Regions from separate parts of the Occultella kanbiaonis genome, predicted to be linked through region 2. Evidence: riboswitches for the same ligand, from Rfam matches in the RefSeq annotation. Region 2 holds a riboswitch; the other holds the start of a gene.
What was found. Region 2 has a riboswitch for S-adenosylmethionine ahead of GKS42_RS23125 (ABC transporter permease). Riboswitches for the same ligand answer to the same signal wherever they lie in the genome.
Positions count from the first base shown of each region.

Region 1: another riboswitch for S-adenosylmethionine. It lies ahead of GKS42_RS01315 (methylenetetrahydrofolate reductase); the one in region 2 lies ahead of GKS42_RS23125 (ABC transporter permease).

Region 1 is NZ_CP046175.1:302,391-308,515, forward strand. It holds gene GKS42_RS01295 (ABC transporter permease) at 1-486, opposite strand, end outside; gene GKS42_RS01300 (ABC transporter ATP-binding protein) at 483-1,217, opposite strand; gene GKS42_RS01305 (hypothetical protein) at 1,254-1,454, opposite strand; gene GKS42_RS01310 (cytochrome b) at 1,613-2,170, opposite strand; SAM riboswitch class I at 2,315-2,417, shown strand; gene GKS42_RS01315 (methylenetetrahydrofolate reductase) at 2,454-3,392, shown strand; gene metE (5-methyltetrahydropteroyltriglutamate--homocysteine S-methyltransferase) at 3,536-5,896, shown strand; gene GKS42_RS01325 (hypothetical protein) at 5,990-6,125, shown strand, end outside.
Region 2 is NZ_CP046175.1:5,048,695-5,060,268, forward strand. It holds gene GKS42_RS23110 (ABC transporter substrate-binding protein) at 1-615, opposite strand, end outside; gene GKS42_RS23115 (dipeptide ABC transporter ATP-binding protein) at 656-2,359, opposite strand; gene GKS42_RS23120 (ABC transporter permease) at 2,356-3,276, opposite strand; gene GKS42_RS23125 (ABC transporter permease) at 3,273-4,268, opposite strand; SAM riboswitch class IV at 4,621-4,727, opposite strand; gene GKS42_RS23130 (carboxymuconolactone decarboxylase family protein) at 4,888-5,349, opposite strand; gene pdxR (MocR-like pyridoxine biosynthesis transcription factor PdxR) at 5,468-6,901, shown strand; gene GKS42_RS27050 (BP74-related protein) at 7,016-7,249, shown strand; gene GKS42_RS23140 (mechanosensitive ion channel family protein) at 7,259-8,683, opposite strand; gene GKS42_RS23145 (adenylate/guanylate cyclase domain-containing protein) at 8,686-11,001, opposite strand; gene GKS42_RS23150 (MSCRAMM family protein) at 11,106-11,574, shown strand, end outside.

The DNA.
Region 1 (6,125 bases), 900 kb from region 2:
GATCGCCGGCATGAACTGGACGGCCTGGAACTCGGTGTTCGCGAACGCGCTCACGAACAGGCCGAGGGCCACACCGAGGAGGGAGTCGAGCACCGCGATCAGCACCAGGAGCGCCCACGGCCCCTGTACCTCGAGGCCGAGCGGGCCGAGCATGAGCGCCGAGGCGAGCAGCGCCTGCGCGGTGGCCATCACGCCGAACGCCAGGGCGTAGCCGCCGAGGAAGGAGAGCTTCGACAGCGGCAGGGTGAGCAGCCGCTCCAGGGTGCCCGACCGGCGCTCGCGAAGCGTCGCGATCGAGGTGATGAGGAACATGATGATCATCGGGAACAGGGCGAGCAGCGCGGGGCCGATGCTCGTGAACGTCGGGCCGCCGTCGTAGATCCACCAGAGCAGGGTGAGCAGCACGCACGGGACGACGAGGATCATCGCGACGGTGCGTGGGTCATGCCGCAACTGGCGCAGCACCCGGGCGGCGGTGGCGATCACGGCGCCCGGCCCTCCCGCACGAGGGCGAGGAAGGCCTGCTCCGCGGAGTCCGTGCCGGTCCGGGTCAGCAGGTCGGCCGGGGTGCCCTGCGCGAGGACGCGTCCCTCGCGCAGCAGCACCAGGCGATCGCAGCGGATCGCCTCGTCCATGACATGCGAGGAGACGAGCACGGCGGTACCGCTCGCGGCGATGTCGGCGAAGGTGTGCCACAGGGAGTCCCGGAGCACCGGGTCAAGGCCGACGGTCGGCTCGTCGAGCACCACCAGTCGCGGCCGGCCGAGCAGCGCAGCGGCAAGATTCACCCGGGAGGCCTGGCCGCCGGAGAGCGTGCCGGTCAGCTGGCCACGCTGCGGGCTCAGGTCCACCACGTCCAGCACCCGGTCGGTGTCGGCGCGTGCGTCGTTGACGCCGAGCACCCGGGCGAAGTACCGCAGGTTCTCCGCCACCGTGAGGTCGGGATAGACGCTCGGCGCCTGCGTGACGTAGCCGACCTCGCGCCGCAGCGGCGCACTGCCGGCCGGATGGCCGAGCACCGTCACGGAACCGGCCGTGGTCACCTGCACGCCGAGGATCGACCGGATCAGCGTGGTCTTGCCCGAGCCCGACGGGCCGAGCAGTCCGGTGATGAGGCCCTCGGCGACGTCCACGTCCACGCCGTCCAGGGCCGTGGTGGCGCCGCGGATCACCCGCAGTCCGCGCACCTGCACGGCGGCTCCGGTGGTGTTCGCCATGAGATGCATGATCCTCCCGGGACGCGGCGGCGGTGCTCAGGCGCCGATCAGATCCTCCAGCGCGTCGAGGTCGTCCAGCAGTGCCATCTCCCGGGCGTCCAGACCGCCGGCGCCGGCGCGCATCCGCAGGTCGTCCTCGTCGCAGGTCCCGGCGATGCGGCCGAGCACGGCGTCCCGCTCTGCCCGGGCGGCGGCCAGGCTCAGTTCTTCACGCAACTGGGCGATTCGTCCGTTCATCCCTCGCGCTCCCTCCCGCCGGCGACCGGAGGCCGGGCCGCCGGTGACCCGGCGGCGGTGACCCGGCTGACTCCGCTGACCCGGCCCTGACTCGGCGTTGTTCCCGACTATGCACCCGCCGGCCGACATCGTGGTCGAGGTGCGCGGGCGCGCCGCGATCACAGCATCCGGTCGAGCAGCCGGTCCCGGTCCAGAAACTGGTGCTTGAGCACCAGGCCGACGTGGGCGATCAGGGCCAGGAGGAACACGACGTGTGTCGCGAGGTGCACGATCAGCCCGGCGTCGTCGTCGACGACGGGCAGCGGTGCGGGCCACTCGTAGGGGCCGACATCCCACTCGGAGTCGGTCCCGAACAGCAGGGCGAGGCCGGTGAGCGGGATCGCGAACATCGCCACGTACAGGGTGCGCTCGACCGCGGTCGCGACGCGGCGCTCGGCTCCGGAGAGCCCGGGCGCCCAGTCCGGCAGGCCGCCCACGCGGCGCCACCACACGCGCACGCACGCGAGCAGGAGGATCACCGTGCCGAGCACGGCGTGCGGCACGATCCACCACTCGTCCTCACCACCGAAGAACAGGTCGGCTGCCCACTCGAGCAGGTCGTCGAACCGGTCGATCGAGTAGCCGAGGACGAACTGGATGCCCATGGCCGCGGCCATCGTCCAGTGCAACACCTTCGTGACCGTGCCGTAGCCGGTCGAGGCACCGTTCGCGCTCATGCCCGAGCATCCTCCTCCAGGTGGGCCGGTCCGGCGAGGCGGGGCGTCGTGGCACGCCCGGGTGGGGTGGAGCGTCAGCCGGATGAATCTCAGTCGGTGAAACGCTCGCGGCATTGCGGGTCGGCCGGGTACCATCGAAGCCAATCACCATCCAGAGCGGTCGAGAGTCCTGGCTCGTCGACGCCGCAGCAACCCCCCAACGGAAGCCTCCCGAGGGGAAGGGTGCTAAAGCCAGGGTCGATGGAGTTCACATGAAGGCAACACCAGCGCACGAGGCGTTGCGATGAGCACGGCGAGTCTGTACCGGGCGCCTGGCGAGCGCCCCACGATCTCGTTCGAGTTGTACCCACCCCGCACCCCCAAGGGTGAGGTCTCGCTGCAGCGGACGGTCCTGGACCTGGCCCAGATCGGGCCGGACTACTTCTCGGTGACCTACGGCGCCTCCGGGGCGACCCGGCAGACGTCGCGTGACCTCATCTGCACCATCCTGCGGGACACGCCCGTGACCCCGATAGCGCACCTGACCTGCGTCGGGGCGTCCGAGGCGGACCTGACCGAGTACATCAGCGGGCTGCTCGACGAGGGCGTCCGGGACTTCCTCGCCCTGCGTGGGGACCCGCCGGCCGGCCAGGAGGACTGGCAGCCGCACCCGGACGGTCTGACCCGGGCGAGTCAGCTCGTCGCCCTGCTGCGGAGTGTCGTCGCAGCGCGTCTCGGGCCGGCGGACCTGGTCAGCATCTCGGTGGCGGCCTACCCCGGCGGCGACTACGGGCCGGACGGGCAGGCCGTGGTGGACCCGAGCGACGTGGCCGCGCTGCTGGAGAAGCAGGATGCCGGCGCCGACTTCGCGATCACCCAGGTCTTCTTCGACCCGGCGCACTACGCCGAACTGGTGTCCGCAGCGCGGGCCGGTGGCGTCCGGATCCCGATCATCCCCGGGCTCATCCCGCTCACCGACCCGAAGCGGCTGCGCCGCCTGGAGGAGCTCACCGGGGTCCGGGTCCCGGAGCAGCTCCTGGACTCCCTCGACTCCGCCGCGAGCCCCGACGAGGCGTACCAGCGGGGTCTGACCGCGAGCGTGGACCTGATCGACGGCGTCCTCGCGGCCGGTGCTCCCGGACTGCACCTGTACACGTTCAACTCGTCGAAGGCCGCGCTCGATCTCCTCGACCGGGCCGGACTCGCCCCAACAGTTGCCCTGGGGGGCACCTCCCCCCAGTGACCGCACCGGCCTGACCCGGTGTGCGCCGCGACGGCGGGCGCACCGGGCCGGCCCGGCACTCGAGACAACCGATCGGCCCACGCGGCCGACGGGGGTCGTTTCACCCTGCTCGAACCGCAATCCTGGACAGAAGGAGCACCACCATGTCAGTGCACGAAGGCGTCCCCGCGTTCCCGGCCGCCACCATCCTCGGCTACCCCCGGATCGGGCCGCGCCGCGAGCTCAAGCGCGCCGTCGAGTCGTTCTGGGCCGGCCGCAGCACGGCGCCGGAGCTCGGCGCGGTGGCCCGGGACCTGCGCGAGCGCACTCGGACGAACCTGGCCGGACTCGGCCTCGGCACCGAGGACGCCTCCATCCCGTCCGACTTCACCTTCTACGATCAGGTGCTCTCCGTGGCCGCGCACCTGGGCGCGATCCCGGAACGGTTCGCGCACCTGCGCGGCCCCGACGGCGCCCTCGACCTCGCCGGCATGTTCACCCTCGCGCGGGGCGAGGGTGACCTGGCCCCGCTGGAGATGACCAAGTGGTTCGACTCCAACTACCACTACCTCGTCCCGGAGATCGGACCGGACACCGAGTTCCGCCTCGTCGAGACCCCGAGCGTGGCGGCGTTCGCAGCCGCCCTGGCCGACGGCGTGGTGACCCGGCCCGTGCTGGTCGGCCCGGTCACGTTCCTGCTGCTGGCCAAGCCGAGCGAGTCGGCGCCCGAGGGATTCTCCCCGCTGTCCCGGCTCGACGACCTGCTCGTCGCGTACGCCGACTGGCTCCGCGCGTTCGCCGAGGCGGGCGCCACCTGGGTGCAGCTCGACGAACCGGCCCTGGTGAGCGACACCTGGGCGGAGCCGTCCGCGCAGGTGAGCGCCGCCGTCGGGCGTGCCTACCAGGCACTCTCGGTGGACCTGGCCCGCCCGGAGCGGCCGGCCCTGTTCGTGGCCACGCCCTACGGCCCGCTCGGCGAGCGGTTCGCGGACCTCGCGGCCACCGGCGTCGAAGCCATCGGGCTGGACCTCGTGCGCGGCGAGGCACCCGCGATCGACGACGCGGTCCGTACCGCCCTCTCGGGCCGGACCGTCGTGGCGGGTGTCGTCGACGGGCACAACATCTGGCGCACCGACCTGGACGCCGCGGCCGCGGCCGTGGCCCAGCTGCGCGCGGACCTCGGAGCGGACGTCGACGTCGCCGTGTCCACCTCGACGTCGCTGTTCCACGTGCCGCACACCACCTCCGACGAGCCCGACCTGCCGCAGCGACTGCTGTCCTGGCTCGCGTTCGCCGACGAGAAGGTCGGCGAGGTGCTCGCGCTGGCCGCCGGGCCGGACGCGGCGGGCGAGGCGTTCGCGCACTCCCGCGAGGTCGCCGCGGACCGGGCCGGTGCACCCGGGGTCGTGGTGCCGGAGGTCCGGGACCGCGCCGCCGGCCTCACCGACGCCGACTTCCACCGCGGCGCCTACGACGCACGGGTCGCCGCCCAGGACGCGGTGCTGGACCTGCCGCCCCTGCCGACGACCACGATCGGGTCGTTCCCGCAGACGTCCGAGCTCCGCGTCGCCCGGGCCAGCCTGCGCAAGGGCGAGATCACCGCCGAGCAGTACGCGGAGGCGATGCGCGCCGAGATCGCCCACGTGATCGAGCTGCAGGAGAAGCTCGGCCTGGACGTGCTCGTGCACGGCGAGCCCGAGCGCAACGACATGGTCCAGTACTTCGCGGAGAACCTCGACGGGTTCGCCGTCACGCAGAACGGCTGGGTCCAGTCCTACGGGTCGCGCTGCACCCGCCCGTCCATCCTCTGGGGCGACGTCTCCCGGCCCGCGCCGATCACGGTGGACTGGTCCCGGCACGCCGCCTCGCTCACGAGCCACCCTGTCAAGGGCATGCTCACCGGCCCGGTGACGATCCTCGCGTGGTCCTTCGTGCGCGACGACCAGCCGCTCGCGGACACCGCGAACCAGGTCGCGCTTGCCCTCCGGGACGAGATCGCCGACCTCGAGGCGGCCGGCATCCAGGTGGTCCAGGTCGACGAGCCGGCGCTGCGGGAGCTGCTGCCGCTGCGCCGCGCCGCGCAGGGTGCGTACCTGGACTGGTCGGTGGCCTCGTTCCGGCTCGCGACCGCGGGTGCGGCGGACGCCACCCAGATCCACACCCACCTGTGCTACTCGGAGTTCGGCGAGGTCATCGGCGCGATCGACGGCCTCGACGCGGACGTGACGTCCATCGAGGCCGCGCGGTCGAAGATGGAGATCCTGCCGGACATCAACTCCTCCGGGTTCGCCCGCGGCATCGGCCCCGGCGTGTACGACATCCACTCCCCGCGGGTGCCGAGCACGGCCGAGATCACCGACCTGCTGACGGCGGCACTGGCCTCGGTCGGGGAGCGCAAGCTCTGGGTGAACCCCGACTGCGGCCTGAAGACCCGCGGCTACCCGGAGACGATCGCCTCGCTGGAGAACCTCGTCGCCGCGACCCGCTCGGTCCGGGAACGGCTCGGCGCCCCGGTCAACGGCTGAGGCGACCACACGCCCGACGGCGGCCACGCACCCAGGTGCGCGGCCGCCGTCGGGCGTTGCTCACCGACGTCGTCGACCTGCGAGACTTGGGCGATGAATCCGATGACTCGCGGCCTGGTCCTCACCGCCATGCTCTCCGGAGCGCTCATCGTCGCAGCCGTGTTGCTCTGGGTGAGCGAGGTGATCGGGTTGCCGCTGTTCCTCGGCGCGGTCGTCCTGATCTCGATCG
Region 2 (11,574 bases):
GATCACGCCGCCCGCGGCTCGTTCCTCCCACGACTGCGCCAGCGTGGCGGCCGCGAGCGGGGCGAGCGCCGGGCCGGCGAGCGCCTGGATGAACGGCCCGTTCGGGGCGGTGAAACTGACCTGCGCCGTGTACTCGTCGACGACGAGCGTCTCCTTGTAGTCCCCGAAGTAGGCCACCGCGACGTTCGCGTTCGCGCCCTGGGCGACGATGTCGTCGAAGCTCGCCTTGACGGACTCCGCGGTGAAGGGAGTGCCGTCGGAGAAGCTCACGTCCTGACGCAGGGTGAACGTGAACACGCTCGCGTCGTCGCTGATGGTCCATTCGGTGGCGAGCCACGGGACGATCTCGCCGGTCTCGGGACTCTGGTCCACGAGCGAGTCCACGAGCTGCCGGGTGACGTACTGGGTGTCGTTGCCCGAGCCGCCGCCCTGGGGGTTGAGCGTGATCGGGTCGTTCGCGATCGCGAAGGTCAGCCGGCCGCCGGGTCGGGGCTGCCCGGCCTCGGTGCGCTGCTCGTCGGCGTCGGCGTCCGAGCCGCAGGCGGCCAGGCCGAGCGCGAGCGAGGACAGGGCTCCGGCGGTGAACGCGCGCCGGCTCAGGGGAAGGTGACTCATCGCGGGCTCCAGACGAGCGGAGGAGGGGTGGTCGGGGAGGTCATTGCGGAACCGCTACGTCCTGGCCCGGGATGGCGGCCAGGAGCTCGCGGGTGTACTCGTGGCCGGGACGGAGCAGGACCTGTGCCGCCGGCCCCGTCTCGAGGACCCGGCCGTGCCGCATCACCGCGATGGTGTGCGACACCTGCCGAACGACGGCGAGGTCGTGTGAGATGAACAGGTAGCTGACCCCGAGGTCGACCTGAAGGCCGGCGAGAAGGTCCAGGATCTGCGCCTGGACACGCACGTCCAGCGCGGAGACGGGCTCGTCGAGGACCACGAGCTCGGGGTTGACCGCGAGCGCCCTGGCGATCGCGACGCGCTGGCGCTGCCCGCCGGAGAGTTCCAACGGCCGGCGTGCTGCGAACGACGTGGGCAGCCCCACGTGGTCGAGCAACTCGACCGCTCGAGCGCGACGCTCGGCGCGGGTGCCGATCCGCAGGGAGTGCAGCGGCTCGGCGATCAGCTGGCCGACGGACAGGCGCGGGTTCAGCGACGCGTAGGGATTCTGCTGGACCACCTGCAACCGGTGCCGCAGGGCACGCAGCGCGGACCCGCGCAGGTGCGTGATGTCGGCCCCGTCGAAGCTGATCGTGCCGTCGTCCGGCTCGAGCAGCCGCAGGATGAGCCGGGCCGTCGTCGACTTGCCGGAGCCGGACTCGCCGACGAGCGCGAGGGTGCGCCCGCGTCGGATCGTCAGGCTGACGTCGTCGACGGCGCGGAAGACACCACTCGGTTCGACGGCGCGCGGCACGCTGAAGTCCTTGACCAGACCCTCCGCCCGGACCACCACGTTCGCCTCGTCGGAACCATCACCGGCGCCGACCTCGGGCGGTTCCGCCTCGTCGACGCTCGCCGGCCCGACCGCGCTGTGCAGGCTGATCAGCGTGGGGGTGGCGGTCTGCAGGCTCGGCGCGGCGGCGATCAGCGATCGCGTGTACGGGTGGTGCGGGTCCGTGAGGATCTGCTCGGGCGTCCCGATCTCGACGATCCTCCCCTCGGACATCACGGCGATGCGCGCGGCCCGGTCGGCGGCCACGCCGAGATCGTGGGTGACCAGCAGCACGCCGGTGTCGGCGTCCGCGGTGAGCGCCTCGATGTGGTCGAGGATCTGCTTCTGCACCGTGACGTCGAGTGCGCTGGTGGGTTCGTCGGCGATGACCAGTGCGGGCCGGGCGACCGTGGCGATGGCGATCAGGACGCGTTGCCGGAGCCCACCGGAGAGCTCATGCGGGTACTGGCGCGCGCGGAGCTCCGGGTTGTCCAGTCCGGCATCCGCGAGGGCGTCCAGGGCGCGATACCGGGCGCTCCTGGCGTCCGCGAGCCCGTGGATGCGGAGCACCTCGGCCACCTGGTCACCGATCCGGGTGACCGGGTTCAGCGAGACGGTCGGGTCCTGCGGGATGAGCCCGATCCGCGCACCGCGCACCCGCTCCAGCTCGCGCCGGCTCACGCCGCGCAGATCCTTGCCCTCGAAGAGGATGGTGCCCTCGGTCACCTCGGCGGCGGCCGGCAGCAGCCGTACCACGGCGTGGGCCGTTGTCGACTTCCCCGACCCGGACTCGCCGACCAGGGCGACCGTCTCCCCGGCGTGGATGTCCAGCGAGAGCCCGTCGACGGCGGTCACCACCTGGCGCCGGGTCCGGTAGCGCACGTGCAGGTCGCGGATGCTCAGCAGCGGCGTGTCCGCTCGGGCGGTGCTCATCGGGCGTACTTCCGTTCCGAGTCGAGGGACCGGGCGATGTGGTTGGCGGCGAGCACGGTCGCCACCACGGTCAGGCCGGGCAGCGCGGTCAGCCACCACGCCGTCGCCAGGTAGTCGCGCCCCTGGGCCACCAGGGCGCCCCACTCCGGGGTGGGCGGTTGCACGCCGAACCCGAGGAAGCTGAGCGAGGAGACGGCGAGGATGGCACCGCCGAGGTCCAGGGCGGCGAGCACGAGCACGGGCGCGGCGGAGTTCGGCAGGATGTGCCGGACGAGCACCCGCCACCGCGTCGCGCCGCCGGCGATCGCGGCCTCGACGTAGTCACTGGTCCGCACCGAGAGCACCTGCGAGCGCATGATGCGTGCGCAGGATGCGACCGACCCGACGCCGACCGCGATCGCCACGTTGATCGTGCCGAAGCCGAGCGCGGTGATCATGGCCAGCGACAGCAGGATGCCCGGGATCGCCAGAAGCACGTCGACGAAGCGCATCAGGGCCGAGTCCGCCCACCCGCCGAAGAAGCCCGCGACCAGGCCCACCAGCGAGCCGGTGCTGAGTCCGAAGACCACCGCGAGGGCGGCCGAGGACAGCGACAGCGCGGACCCGTGGACGACCCGGGTGTAGAGGTCGCGGCCGAGCTGGTCGGTGCCGAACAGGTGCTGTCCTGACGGGGCCTGCATCCGCTCGGCCGGGACGGCCGCGTAGGGATCGCCGGAGGTGAGGACCGTGGGCCAGAGCGCCGCGACGAGAGCGACGGCCAGCACGGCGAAGGCCAGGAGCAGGCCGGGGCGCCGCACGAGCGAGCGTGCGCCGTCGCCGAGCCGGTTGGCCACGCGCCGCTCCTGCACGCGTGCCGGTGCGCTCGTCTCGGTGGCTGCGTCCGGTAGCAGGACCGCCGTGGTGGTCGTGTCGGTCATGTCGATGCTCCCTCTGGAGTCGGGATGGCGGTGGTGGCACGGCCGATCGGAGTGCGGCGGCGGGTGGTCACGACGCGTGGGTCCACGAGTGGATAGACGAGGTCCACGATCAGGTTCACGACGACGTACACGGCGGCCGCGATCACCACGATCCCGAGCACCGTGGGCACGTCCCGGGCGCTCACGGACGTGGCGGTCAGCCGACCGAGACCGGCCCGGGAGAACACGGTCTCGGTGACCACCGAGCCGCCGAGCACACCACCGACCATCAGTCCGGCCAGGGTGAGGGTGGGCAGCGCCGCATTGCGCAACGCGTGGCGCAGGTGGACGCGCCGCCGGGATGCCCCCTTGGCCCTCGCGGTCTCGATGTAGGGCTGGCCGAGCGTGGTCTCCAGGCCCTTGTTGAGCAGTTGCGCCACCGTGGCCGCGTTCGGGATGGCGAGCGTGATCGCGGGCAGCACGATGCTCGCGAGGCCCTCGTTACCCATCGCCGGGAGGAGCCCGTACCGGAACGAGACCACCTGCAGGAGCATCAGCCCGAGCCAGAACGAGGGCACCGCCACGCCGAGCGGCGGGATCGCCGTCAACAGGCGACTCAGCCAGGCGAACCGGGTGTAGGTCGCCGCGATCGCGATCGCGGCGCCGAGGGTCACCCCGAGCGCGAGGCCCGCGAACGCGATCTGGGCCGTCTGCGGGATCGCCTCGGCGATGAGGTCGGCGACCGGGCGGTTGCTCGCATAGGACATGCCGAGGTCCCCGGTGAGCAGCCCGCCGAGCCGGTTCAGGTACTGCTGGTACAGCGGCAGGTCGAGCCCGTACTGCACCCGGACCGCGTCGAGCTGCTCGGCGGTCAGGTTGTTCTCCCCGTCCTCACCGAGCAGCAGGGACACGGCGTCGCCCGGCAGGGCATACAGGATCAGGAACGTGATGGTGAAGGCCGCCCAGAGGACGAGAACGGCCTGCCCCACGCGGGCAAGGAGGTATCGGGGCATGGAGGGTCCATCGGTCGGCCGGCGGCGTGGCCGGGTACCGGCGCGTAGCCGGGTCGGGTGCGGGCAGGTTCGTGCGCAGGCGCGCTCGGCGGCGCCGGGTCGGGTGGGATCGGCCAGCGGGTCCGCCGTGATGCCGGGCGGGCTCGAGGGGTGGGCTCGGCGCCGCCGGATCAGCGTCCCTGGGCGAGGTGCCGCGGGCGGGGCGAGCCCGGCCCGGTCAACTCGTCAGGATCGGGTCAGCGACAGCTCGGGGCAGCGGCGCGACGACGGCTGCGCACGTATGGCGCGACGACCGGCGCGGCCATCGCGCGGGTACGGCCAGGGTGCTGAGTGTCCCTGCGGTCCATCGGGTTCTCCTCGATTGCGGGTTGCGCGTCTCGCGCCGGGTCGTCACCTGGGGCACCCCCGCCAGGGTTGCCGTCCAGTCAGCCAGGGCAGTCATGACTGGAACTCGTGACCTGCGGACCATGCTGCCGTGGTTGAGCGGGAACGGAAACGGACCCACCCGCGTGTCTCAGAGGCTGAGATGGCAGGTGGGTCCGGGGGCGGCTGGTCCAGGGGCCGGGGCGGCACCGCCGGCCGGCCGGCTGGTCGATCGAGGCGCCGGCGGGTCGGGTCCTCAGGCGGCGTCGGCGAACGACTCCGGCACCATCCGCGTGGTCACACCGATCCGGTTCCAGGCGTTGATCATCGTGATCAGCATGATCAGGGCGGCGAGATCCTCGTCACCGAACTGTGCCCTGGCGGCCTCCCACACGCCGTCGGCCACCCGGTCGCCCCCTTCGCTCAGCCGGGTCATCGACTCCGTCAGGTCGAGTGCGGCACGTTCGGCATCATCGAAGCACGGCGCCTCGCGCCAGGTCGCGACGGCCCAGAGCCGGTTGTCCGCGACGCCCGCCTTCTTGGCGTCGGCGCTGTGCTGGTCCACGCAGTAGGCGCATCCGTTGATCTGACTCGCGCGCACGCGCACCAGCTCCTGCAGCGGCTGGGGCAGGTCGCTCGAGCCGGCCACGGTGTCGAGCCGGACCATCGCCTTGTAGGCGGCCGAGGCCAGCTCGGAGACGATCAGTCGTGCGGTCATGGGATCTCCTTCCGTCGGCGCCTCCCGATGAGGCTCCGAATGCGACCGTAGGTCCGATATTGGCTCTTGGTAAGGTCCAAGTGTCACGATCCTGATTGGGCCAATCGGAGCGTCTCCCATGGAACTCCACATCAGCCTCGAGGGGCACCCCACGGTCGTCGGCGCGATCTACCGTGGCGTCCTCGAGGCGATCCGGGACGGCCGGATCCCTGGCGGGCGGCGGCTGCCGCCGACGCGCCAGCTCGCCTCGGACCTCGGCGTCTCCCGTAACTCGGTGGCGGGCGCGTACGAGCGGCTGACCGCGGAGGGCTACCTCGAGGCGCGGGTCGGATCGGGGACGTATGTGCGCGCGGCACCCCCGCCGCGCACGACCGTGACACCCCGCCGCCGCGAGCCCGGGTTGCGCCCGCTGGCGGTCTGGTCCCGGATCCCGGCGGGGATGCCTCGGGTGGGATCGAACCCGCGGTTCGACTTCTCGGTCGGGATGCCCGACGGCGACCTGTTCCCGCTCGCGACCTGGCGGCGCCTGCTCTCCCGCGAACTCCGGGTGACGAACCTCGACCTGGGTCGCTACGCCGCGCCGTCGGGCGTACGACCCCTGCGGGCCGCGATCGCGCGGCACGTGGGTGCCTCCCGTGCCGTCCGTGCCGCGCCGGACGACATCATGGTCACGAACGGCGCCCAGCAGGCGCTCGACCTGATCGGCCGGGTGATGGTCGGCCCGGGCGACGTGGTCGCCGTGGAGGAACCGGGCTACCCGCCCGCGCGGCGCGTCTTCGAGGCACTCGGCGCCCGCGTGATCGGCGTCGGGGTGGACGGCGAGGGCCTGATGGTGGACGCACTCCCGGCCCGCGCCCGGCTGGTGTACGTGACGCCGTCGCACCAGTTCCCCCTCGGCGCGGTGATGTCGCTGGCCCGCCGGCAGGCGCTGCTGCGCTGGGCGCGGGAGGTCGGCGCGACCATCGTCGAGGACGACTACGACTCCGAGTACCGGTACGCCGCCCGTCCGCTCGACCCGTTGCAGAGCCTGGACCCGGACGGGCACACCGTGTATGTCGGCTCGTTCTCCAAGACCCTCTCCCCCGCGCTTCGACTGGGCTTCGTCGTCGCCCCGGAGGCGCTGCGCGGACCGCTCCAGATCGCCCGGTCACTGGCCGACTGGCACGGGAACCCGATCACCGAGCTCGCCCTGGCCCGGTTCATCGAGGACGGGGAACTGGCCGCGCACCTGCGGCGGACCACCCGGGTCTACGCGGACCGCCGGGCCGGCCTCCTGGACGCGCTCGCGGCCTGGCCACCGGGGCGGCTCGCGGTGATCCCGTCCGTGGCGGGCCTGCACGTGGCTGCGCGGCTCGGCGCCGGCGTGGATGCTCCGACGGTCGCCGCCCGGGCCCGGGCGGCCGGGATCGCGGTGCACCCGATCTCGCACTTCGCCGCCGACCCGGCCACACCGGACGGACTCGTGCTCGGCTACGGCGTGATCGACGCGGAGCGGATCGGACCTGGCCTGCAGCGGCTCGCCCGGCTCATCGACGACTCCGTCGAAGGCTGAGGCCTGAGGCGGTCGCGGTGGGCTAAAGATCGAGTTCGCCACCCTCGAACTGGTCGAACACGCCGAGCCCCGCTCGACGGTGAGGACGTGGCGGCGATCCCGTTCGGGGTCGTCGTGCGCGACGACCCCGGGGTGAACGCGCCGTGGACCTGGCACATCGACCCGGCGAGCCTGGAGTTCGCCGACCAGACGATCGAGGTCTGCGAGGCATGCCCTCGCATGTCGAGGACGGGGTCGTCACCTCCGAGAACTACTGCTCCTGGTCGGCACGCATCATCGCGATCGACTGAGCCGGACGCCTCCCGCGACGTTCACGGCGACGGCGTCGATCCTGTCGCCCACCCGTGACTGCCTGCTCTATGCGGATCGAATGCTCCTTGCTGGAATTCCCGATGCGCCGAGCGCCTCCTCGGCGATCTTCCGCTTCAACTCGAGCGACTCACCGATCTCGGCCGCGAGCCGCGGTCGGGTGCGGATCAGCGCATCGACGGTGTGGAGCGGGAGAACGAGAACGGTGAGGACCTCGGCCGCGACCGTGACCGCCTGGGTGCGCTCACGAGTCAGCGCGGTCTGGCCGACGAGCTCTCCCGGTTCAGCACGCCCGACATCGATCCTGCCTCCGTCGACCTCCACGGCGAGGGTGGCGCTGCCCGAGACGACGATCAGCACCTGGTTCGGAACGACCCCTGCGGGCAGCACCACCTCGCCGGCGCCGTAGCGCTCCAGGTGCGCGGACGCCAGCACCTGCTCGCGGTCCTCGTCGCGCAGGTGCAGGGTCGGCGCCACCGTCTGGACCGCGGCGGCCAGGCGTTCCGGCGCCGTGACGGGATCCGTGTCATCGCCGTCGAGGGCGAATCCATGCCGACGTGCGGCGTACCAGAGCCAGGCGAGGTACATCGACAATGTGCGTGCTGCCTCGGAAGGGCCGGACACGGGTATCGACACGCTGAACGCGGCGGCGCCGCTGTACTCGGCACGGGCGCGCACGCCCGGGAGCCGCATCGGCAAGGCATCCGCGACCTCGACCAGCAGTGCCATGACCTCGTGGGGCGGGTCGTCCGTCGAGAACGTGATCGATGCGTGCGCCGAGTAGGGTCCGGGCGGCTCCGACAGATTCGTGAACGAGGCTCCGGACAGGGAGGAGTTCGGAACGATCTGGATCCCGGATCCGGTGTCGATGTGCACGGCGCGCCAGTTCACCTCGACGACGCGTCCCCTGACGCTGCCGATGTCGAGCCAGTCCCCGATCTTGAAGGGCTGCTCGAACAGCAGAAGGAGGCCGGAGATGACGCCGCCGACGGCGTTCTGGAGCGCGAGGCCGATGACGATCGACCCCACACCGAGGGCTGTGAGGAGGCCGCCGACGTCGGCTCCCCACACCCACGAGAACAGCAGCGCCAGGCCGACGACAACCAGTGCGAGGCGGGCGATCTCGACGAAGATCGTCGGGATGCGCTCGCGCCAGGAGCCGGGGGTCGCGTTGGCGAACAGCGCGACGTTGAACGACGACAGCACGAGCAGGATGACGAGGAATCCGAACACGGTCGCCACGACCCGCACCCACACCTGGTCCGCCGGAGACTGGACCGCGAACGCCAGCAGTGCGAACAGGGCGCCGGCGGGCAGGACCCAGTTTCGCAACAGCCGGACCGGCCCCGCGAGCGGGCTGTTGCGTCGGCTCAGGGCTGCAAGAGACTCGGTGAGCAGCACGAGCAGGACGGGCACGCCGATCGCGAGAGCGATGACCCACCATGCCGACCCGTCCTGGAACGCATCCTCCATGATCAGCTCACCCGCCAGACGGTCTCGGTCTTCCCACGGATCTCGACCGTTCCGGCCTCGACGTAGTTGACCATCTCCTGGGTCCGGTCATGGACGGTCTGACTGACGTAGATGCCCGGCTGGCCGGTGACCGAGCGGACGCGGTACGCGAGGTTCACGGCATCCCCCCACAGGTCGTAGGCAAGGCTGGCACGGCCGACGAGCCCGCTCGTGACGGTGCCGGTGTCGACACCGGCACGCAGGGCTATCGAGGTGCCGTTCTGGGCGTTGAAGCGCTCCAGGACGCCCAGGAGCTGCTGCGCGAAATCGACGCTTCGGCGCACGTTGTCGACGCGTGGAACGACCATCCCGGACGAGGCAAGATAGCCGCCGCGCAGAGTGCGGACCTTCTCGACCCCGGCCTTGGCGGCCGCTTCGTCGAACCCGCGCATGAGGGTGTTGAGCTGACCGATCTCCTCCTCACCCGTGAGCCCACGCGCGTATTCGTCGAAGCCCACCAGTTCGGCGAAGACCACGGACACGTTCTCATGGGCTTCTGTGATGGCCTCATCGCCCTGTTTGTAGCGTGCTGCGACGCTCTCCGGCATCAAGGTCAACAGGAGCTTCTCGTTCTCAGCCTGCTGCTCGTCGATGAGTTGCTGCTTGATGCGCAGACTGGACGCCATGTCGTTGAATGCGCTGCCCAGGTCTCCGAACTCGTCGCGAGAGCCCTGTGGGACCTTGACGTCGAGATCCCCTTCGGCGACTCGGTGGACGGCACCGACGAGACGGTGGATCGGGCGCGTGAACACCTGCGCGAGAAGGAGCGAGAGGAGGGAGACGGCGAGGAGAATGCCCAACAATGACAGCAGCACGGTGCGGGTGAAGTCGGTGACCGGGGCGAAGGCCTCCGCCGAGTCGATCCGCGCGATGATCACCCAGTCCAGCCCTTCGAGCTCCAACGGCGCGTACGCGGTGACGCTCGGCCGACCGAGGTAGCCCGACCCCACGATCGTGCCGCTTCGACCGGCCTGCGCCTCCCCGACCGCGAACGTGTCGACCGGAAGGAGGAGCACCGTGCCTCCGACCTCCACGACCCGCTCGGCGATGCTCGGGGCGATGCCACCCTCGATCGCCAGTTGCGCGAACGTGTCAGGACTCTCGACGAGCGATCTCGACGTGGAGCGCATGAGGTCGTCCCGTCCGACCAGGTAGACCTCGCCGGTGTCACCGAGCCCCTGATCGTTCCACTGCTCCCCGCCGGTCATCAGGTCGTTGATCGCGTCCAGCGAAACCTGCACGGCGAGGGCGCCGGTGATTCCCGCGTCGTTGCCGATCGGCGAGATCGCCCACATCGTCGGCATGTTCAGCGACGGGATCCAGCGTTCGAAGTCGGTGAGGATGATCGTTCCGACGGAGTTCGTGGCGATCGCGTCCCGATAGGCCTGCGCGAGGGCCGTCTCTCCGTATGGCCCCGTGTCGACATTCGTACCGAGCTCGACTCCCTTGTAGGCCGAGTACACGACGTCACCGTCGAGATTCAGCAGCAGCGCATCCTCGTATCCCGCCTCCGTGACCAGCCGCTCGAAATAGTCCCCGTACCGGCCGGCAGCGGCCGAGTACGACGTGCCGTCTCCGGAGTCGTTGAGCGTGAGCAGCGTGTCATAGTCGGCATCGAAGTCCAGATTGCGCGTCGTGTACTGGGACTGCAGGTACTGACCGGCGGGCGACTCCGGGATGAACGCCGAATCGCCGAACTCGGTCCCTGACCGCGCTTCCAGTTCCGGGATGAACGTGTCGGCGTAATACGCCTCGAGTCGCGCACTCTGGTCGGAGGTGACCTCCCGGTCCTGGAGCTCGTCGAAGGCCTGGTTGAGCGTCGTGGACATCGTCTGCGCGCTCAGATTGCGAGACTGCAGCGACGCATCCCGGCGGATGGCCTCGATCTGGGTGGTGACCTCGGCGGCACGCATCGAGCGGATGGTGATCAACTGGTCGACAGCCGAGTCGTGCAGCGACTGGCGGCCGTTGACGAACCCGAGGGCTCCGACGATGACCGAGGAGACCAGACTCACCCCCAGCAGCATGATGAGGAGTTTGGACTGGATACTCAGTCCACCGCGCCGAGAACGCGATCTCGCCGAGACTTGCCCCTTTGCCGATTCCGTATTCAACGCTTCCGACACCGTTGCCCCCCGTCTCGCACCGTCATGGTCGACCGGCGCATTTCCCCGACTCGGCGCTTCCCCCACGCAGAAGGTCGCCCCACTCCCGTCTGTGACACACAACCTATCGTGGCCCGGTAAGGCCGCGGCAAGGGGTAACACGGTCAGATCCATGGTGGATTGAGAAATCTCCCTTACCGGTGGGCGCTGAGACGAAACCGTCCCGAAACCTGGCCTCCCCCTGGCGCTTTAGGCAATCCCTCTTATACCTTGCGGGGGTGACTCGAGCGCGCAGTACGTGGAACGTCGTCGTCGTGACCCTTCTTGCCGTTGTCCTGGCCGTGCTGCCGACGGCGGCCGTCGCGGCAACGACGGCAGGCTGGGCCACCTGGCAACCGCTCACCGGTTCGACGGGGTCGTTCACCACCACGATGCAACTGCCCGCCGCAGGATTCCCGGCCGCGACCGTCACGACCGACTCCCGCGGCGGACAGGTCGGCGTCCAGACCGGAGCGAGCATCTGGCTGGGCGCCGCCACTCCCCCCGGCGCGGTGTACGGGTCGAGCAGTGGTCAGCAGTACCTGAACCTGCGACCGCGAGCAGACAACGCCACCTCGCCGTCGACGACGACGTACACGTTCGAGCGCCCCACCCCTGCCGGCGGCTGGGCGTTCGTGCTCGGCGACATCGACGCCGACCGCGCCGTGGTCATCGCGCGGGGCGAGGACGGCCAGCTCCTGACCGGCG